Regions from separate parts of the Sphingopyxis kveilinensis genome, predicted to be linked through region 2. Evidence: predicted binding sites of a transcription regulator. Region 2 holds the regulator's gene; the other holds the start of a gene.

Region 1 (3,409 bases), 690 kb from region 2:
AACGAGCTCATCGCGATGGCCGGCGCGCTAAGCCTGCCCGAAACGCAGCTCTATCTGGCGCACAATACCCCGAATGGCCGCAAGCCCGCGATTGCGGCACGCTATCCGCAACCGAAATGGGAACCCAATGGCGGCTGGCGGGTCGATCCCGCGCTCGTTTTCGCCCATACGCTCCAGGAATCGCGGTTCCAGCGCGCGGTGGTCAGCAGCGCGGGCGCGACGGGCCTGATGCAGGTGCGCCCCGGCACCGCGCGCGACGTCGTGCGTTGGGAAGGCGCGGTCGCCGCGCTCGGCGATCTCAAGACACCTTCGGTCAACATGGATCTCGGCCAGCGTTACCTGCAATATCTGAGCCGCGAGCCTGCGACGGGCGGCCTGCTGCCCAAGGTGATCGCCGCCTATAACGCCGGCCCGGCGCCGATCGCGCGCTGGCAGACCGAGATCCGCGACAATGGTGACCCGCTGCTCTACATCGAATCGATCCCCTATTGGGAAACGCGCGGTTATGTCGGGATCGTCCTGCGCAACTATTGGATGTACGAAGCGCAGCAAGGCAAACCCTCCGACAGCCGCATTGCGCTCGCACAAGGCAAATGGCCGCGTTTTCCGGACGGCAAGGACCGCGCGCGCCTGACATGGAGCGGCGGACTGGCCAATGCCGATTGACGAAAGTCTTGCCTTTACGCCGGTCCGCATCGCTCTCCTGACGATTTCGGACAGCCGCAGCGCGGCCGAAGACCGCTCGGGCGACAAGCTCGAGGAACTGCTCACCGGCGCGGGACATATCCTCGCCGCGCGCGCGATTATTAAGGACGAGACCGACCTCATTGTTTCGCGCCTTCATAACTGGATCGACGACCCGGAGGTCGATGTCGTCATAACCACCGGCGGGACAGGCCTTACGGGCCGCGACGTGACGCCGGAGGCGCTGCATCGTCTCGACGGCAAGGATATTCCGGGCTTTGGCGAGCTGTTCCGCTGGCTCAGCTACCAGACGATCGGCACCTCGACGATCCAATCGCGGGCCTGCGCCGTCGTCGCACGCGGCACCTATATCTTTGCGCTTCCCGGTTCGACCGGCGCAGTTACCGACGCATGGGAAGGCATTTTGGCGAGCCAGCTCGACAGTCGGCACAAGCCCTGCAACTTCGTCGATCTGATGCCGCGGTTGATGGAATAGCCGATAGGGCCGTCGCCCCCGCGCAGGCGGGGGCCGTTGTCGGTTTACGCAGCGGCGTAGGAAAAGGCGGCCAGGGGCCCCCGCCTTCGCGGGGGCGACGATATTTGTTCTTTATTTGTTCCTGCTGAGCCGATAAACTCGCTCGGTGGAACCCGCCAAGCCCCTACCCCCGATCTCCGGTCGCGGCGCACCGACCAACGCACGCCCCACGCGCACGGGCTCACTCGATCGCGAGGCCGATGGCGACTGGCTCGATCTGGCCGAGGACATCGACGGTGCACCTCTACCCTTGCGCACAACGGTGACGGTCGAGCATCCCAAAACGATCATTTCGCGCAACAAGTCGCCCGACATCAGTTTCGACCGCTCGATCAACCCCTATCGCGGCTGTGAACATGGCTGCATTTATTGCTTCGCGCGTCCGACACACGCCTTTCATGACTTATCGCCCGGCCTCGATTTCGAAAGCCGGTTGTTCGCAAAGCCCGACGCCGCGGCTCTGCTGCGCAACGAACTGGCAAAGCCCAATTACAAAGTTGCTCCGATTGCGATCGGCACGAACACCGATGGCTATCAGCCGATCGAGCGCGAATGGGGGATCACGCGGTCGATCGTCGAAGTGCTCGCCGAAACGCGCCATCCGCTGCTCATCACCACCAAGTCAGACCGGCTGCTGCGCGACATCGATCTGCTCGCGGCGATGGCGCGCGACAATCTGATCGGCGTCGCGATTTCGGTGACCACGCTTGATCCGAAGGTCGCCCGCACGCTCGAACCGCGCGCGCCACATCCGCGGCGGCGCCTCGCCGCGATCCGTGCATTGATCGACGCGGGTGTGCCGACGCAGGTCAATATCTCGCCGATCATCCCGGCGATCACCGACCACGAGATCGAGGCGATCATGACCGCGGCGGCGGATGTGGGCGCAATCCGCGCCTCCTACATATTGATGCGGCTGCCCTATGAGGTGGCTCCGCTTTTCCGCGCCTGGCTCGACGCACACTATCCCGACCGCGCGGCCAAGGTGATGCATATGGTTCAGGACATTCGCGGCGGACGCGACAACGACCCCAATTTCTTTACGCGAATGAAGGGACAAGGCGTTTGGCCGCAGCTCATCCGCCAGCGCGTCAAACGCGCCGCCCGCGCGCATGGCATGGACCGAAGCTTTCCGCCGCTCCGCTCGGACCTGTTTAGGCCGCCCGAGCGCGACGGGCAGATGGAGCTGTTCTAGGCCGCCGTGAGCGACCGCAGCGTATAGTCCTTATAGTCATCGCGGATCTGGCGCTTCAAGATCTTGCCCGTGGCGGTGTGCGGCAATTCGTCGACGAACACGACCTCATCGGGCAGCCACCATTTGGCGACCTTGTCCTTCAGATAGTCGATGATCGCCGCCTCGCTCACATCTGCGCCGGGTTTTTTCACGATCAGCAAGATCGGCCGCTCGTCCCATTTAGGGTGATAGACGCCGACTGCGGCGGCTTCCTGCACGCCGGGTGCCCCGACCGCGGCATTTTCCAGCTCGATCGAGCTGATCCATTCGCCGCCCGACTTGATGACGTCCTTCGCGCGATCGGTGATCTGCATCACACCGTCGGGATGGATCACCGACACGTCGCCGGTATCGAACCAACCGTCCGCATCGGCGGCGTCGGCATCGGCCTTGAAATAGCGCTGGATGATCCACGGCCCGCGGATCTGCAACCGTCCGCTCGTCTGGCCGTCGCGCGGCAGCTCGCGATCTTCGTCATCGACGATGCGCAGTTCGACCCCGAACGGCGGGCAGCCCTGGCGGCAGATGATGTCGACCCGCTCATCGAAACTCAGCGCGTCCCAGTTCCACGGCCGCTTGCCCATCGTCCCGATCGGGCTGGTTTCGGTCATCCCCCAGGCATGACCGACATATACGCCCGCCTTCATGAAGCGCTCGATCATCGCACGCGGCGCGGCCGACCCACCGATGATGACATGATGGAGCGCGCCGTAATCCATGCCCGTCGCATCCATATGCGCGAACATCGCGAGCCAGACGGTCGGCACCCCGGCGCTGTGCGTAACCCCCTCGGCGTGCATCAGGTCGCACAGGACCTGCGCGTCGTTCGTCGCGGAAAACACCAGCTTCGCTCCCACCGTCGCAGCGGCAAAGGGGATGCCCCAGCTGTTTGCATGGAACATCGGGACGATCGGCAGGATCACGCTGCGGCTCGAAAGGTCAAAGGCGTCGGGTTG
Region 2 (3,409 bases):
CGAGGAGGCGCAGGCGCGTCTGCTGGAGCTGCGCGCGCCGCTCGCCAGGGAGACGGTCGCGCTTGCCGACGCGCATAGCCGCTATCTCGCCGCCGATGTCGTGGCGCAGCGCGACCAGCCTGCCGCGGCGCTGTCGGCGATGGATGGTTATGCAATCCGCTTCGACGACCTGCCCGGCCCTTGGACGGTGACGGGCGAGGTGGCAGCGGGGGCGGCGCCCGACAGCGCGGTCGGCGTCGGCGAGGCACTGCGCATCTTCACTGGCGCGACCGTCCCGCCCGGCGCCGATACGGTGATCGTGCAGGAAGATGTCGCGCGCGACGGCGACCGGCTGATCCTGACGGGCGACGGGCCGCGCAGCCGAGGGCGCCACATCCGCGTACGTGCTGCCGATTTCGCGGCAGGCGACGCGCTGCTTAGGGCAGGATCACGCTTGACGCCCGGCGCCATTGCGACCGCGGCGATGAGCGGCGCGGCTGCGCTTACCGTCGGCATCCGTCCGCGCGTCGCAATCCTCACCACCGGCGACGAGTTGGTCGCGCCCGGCCGCATCCTCGGCCCCGGCCAGATCCCCGACAGCAACGGCGTGATGCTTGCCGCGATGCTTGCGGGCGAGGTCGCCGCACCCGTGCAGCCGCTCCACGTCCGCGACGACCGCACGACACTTGCGAGGGTGCTCAGCGAGCTGGCGCGGCATCACGACATCATCGTTACGGTCGGGGGGGCGTCGGTCGGCGATCATGATCATGTTCGCGATGCGCTCGACGACGCGGGCGGTCGGCTGGATTTCTGGAAGATCGCGATGAAGCCCGGCAAGCCGCTGATCGCCGGAATGCTGGGCGAGGCGATCCTGCTCGGCCTGCCAGGTAATCCCTCGTCGGCCTTTGTCACCGCGACGCTGTTCCTCCTCCCGCTTGTCCGCCACCTCGCCGGCGCGCGCGCGCCGTTACCAGCGGTGCAGCGCGCCCCGCTCGCCACACCGCTGGACGCGGGGGGACCACGCCGCGACTATCTGCGCGCTCGGATCGAACGCGGGCAGATCACTCCACTCGTAGGGCAGGACAGCGGCCGCACGCTCCCCCTTGCCGCGGCCAATGCATTGCTGATCCGCGACATCGACGCGCCGGCGCAGGCCGCGGGCGATGTCGCGGGTTATATCGCGATCGCTTGACAAGTTCCGCTTTGTTCCACTATCGTTCCTGCTATGTCCGGCCTGAGGCTTCAGGCCTTCATGGAGAATGACCGATGTTGACCGCGAAGCAGCATGAACTGCTCCACTTCATCCAGCAGCGCCTCGATGCGAGCGGCATCTCGCCATCGTTCGAGGAGATGAAGGAGGCGCTGGGTCTCAAGTCGAAGTCGGGCATCCACCGGTTGATAAGTGCCTTGGAAGAACGGGGTTTCCTCCGGCGCTTGCCCAACCGCGCGCGCGCGCTGGAGGTGCTGAAGCTGCCCGAAGCCGCGAGGTCCGGAAGCAACAACCGCGACACCATCGTCCCGCTTCGCAAGGCGCCTCCCGCGCTTAAACCGATCGCAGCGAACGACATCATCGAGGTTCCGCTGCATGGAAAGATCGCCGCGGGTGTTCCGATCGAAGCGTTCGAGGATCATAACAATCTCGCCGTTCCCGCCGCGCTGCTTGGCGCGGGCGAACATTATGCACTCGAGGTGTCGGGCGACTCGATGGTCGAGGCGGGGATTTTCGACGGCGATTATGCGCTGATCCAGAAAGCGAGCACGGCGCGCGAAGGCGACATCGTCGTCGCGCTGGTCGACGGACAAGACGCAACGCTCAAATATTTCCGCCGCGAAGGCACGATGATCCGGCTTGATCCGGCAAACAGCGCCTATGAACCGCAGCGCTACCCCGCCGAGCGCGTCATTGTGCAAGGGCGTTTGTCGGGATTGCTTCGTCGTTACCACTGACCTGCTGCGGGCGGCGCCACGGATGCTCGGCGCCGGATCGTAACGCAGCAACCGCTTTGGGCCTTTCGCCAAGATAGAGCGCGAGCCCTCCCGTTTCGGTCAGGCTGTCGCGCTCGATCGTCATCCAGCGGGCGACACATTCGCGCGGCAGCCAGCGGTCGCTGATCACGACATCGGCGGCGGCGCACGCCGCGGCCATGTCCGCCCCCTCCACCCGGTCGCCTCCGCGTGACGCGAGGATTACGCGTCGCGCCGCGCCCTCGCCTTGAACCCAGCGGCAGAAATCGCGGTTGCACTCGACATGATCGAGATCGGCGAGCGTGCCCAGCGGCGCGTCGATTCCTGCCGCTTCGGCCATGCTGTCGCGGACATAGTCGCCGGCGCGGTCGCGAAGCAGTGCATAGGTGCCGTCGGGCAGGGCCGCAGCGATGTGCCGCCCGTCGCCGGTGACGAGCAGGTCGGGACGCGGCTGCGCGAGCAGCACGACGGCGCCCGCCGCGAGCGGGAACATCCCCCATCGGCGCCAGCCTGTTTGCCAGAGCAGGATCCAGAGCCCACCGAATAGCGCCAAACCAAAGCCCCATGGCGGAAAGCTGGGCAGCGTCGTCACCGCGCCGGGTTCGTTTGCGACGGTGTGCGCAAGCGCGATCAGCAGCCGCAGCGCCTGCTCGGAGACCCACCAGAAGGGCGCGCCGAGCGCGACGCTGTCGAACAGCAGCGCCAGCGCCTCGGCCGGCATGACGACAAAGGTCGTAAGCGGGATCGCGACGACATTGGCGAGCGCGCCGTACAGCCCCGCTTTGTGAAAATGGAACAGCGCGATCGGCGCAAGCGCGACCTCGACGACCAGGCCCGTAAGCAGCAAGCCAGCGACGCCTCGCACAAGACGCAACAGCCACAATTCCTCGCGGCGCGCGAGGAACGCCTGCATCGTTCGGCTTTCGTGGAGTGCAACGATCGCGGTCACCGCGGCAAAGCTCAGCTGGAAACTCGGCCCCGCCAGCGCCTCGGGCCGCCAGACGAGCACGAGCAACGCGCCCGCCGCGACGAGCCGGAGGGTCAGCGCCTCGCGCCCCATCAGGAAGGCGACGAGCACGAGCAGCGCGGCAATGAACGAACGCAAGGTCGGCACTTCCGCCCCGGCGAGCCAGGTATAGCCCCCGCCCGCCAGCGCCCCCGCCGCCGCGGCGAGCGGCAGGACAAGCCCTGCAAGCGCGAGCCGCGGGCTCAGCGCCAGCAGCCGCATCGTCAGCAGCATCGCGAAACCGACGACCGCGGTGACGTGCAGCCCGCTGATCGACAGCAGGTGCGCGAGCCCGCTCCGCCGCATTGCCTCTTCGTCAGCCTCGGATATTGCGCCGCGGTCGCCCGTCACCAGCGCCGCCGCGATGCCGCCCGCTGATCCGTCGATCTGCGCGTGGATATGGGCGCTGAGCCGGGTTCGCAGCGGGGGTTTGGCGTCCCCGCGTTCCGGCGCGCGCGC

The links. Region 2 encodes LexA, which represses DNA repair genes until DNA is damaged. Its sites were predicted from a motif close to GTTCCNCNCTTGTTCT; they were not measured.
Region 1: a site for LexA is predicted at 1,287-1,302, ahead of VSX77_RS15040 (PA0069 family radical SAM protein). Genes of this name have one in related genera too.

The regions. Positions count from the first base shown of each region.
Region 1 is NZ_CP144683.1:3,201,199-3,204,607, reverse strand. It holds gene VSX77_RS15050 (lytic transglycosylase domain-containing protein) at 1-666, shown strand, start outside; gene moaB (molybdenum cofactor biosynthesis protein B) at 656-1,180, shown strand; gene VSX77_RS15040 (PA0069 family radical SAM protein) at 1,326-2,414, shown strand; gene VSX77_RS15035 (long-chain fatty acid--CoA ligase) at 2,411-3,409, opposite strand, start outside.
Region 2 is NZ_CP144683.1:2,514,882-2,518,290, reverse strand. It holds gene glp (gephyrin-like molybdotransferase Glp) at 1-1,171, shown strand, start outside; gene lexA (transcriptional repressor LexA) at 1,246-1,926, shown strand; gene VSX77_RS11890 (ComEC/Rec2 family competence protein) at 1,880-3,409, opposite strand, start outside.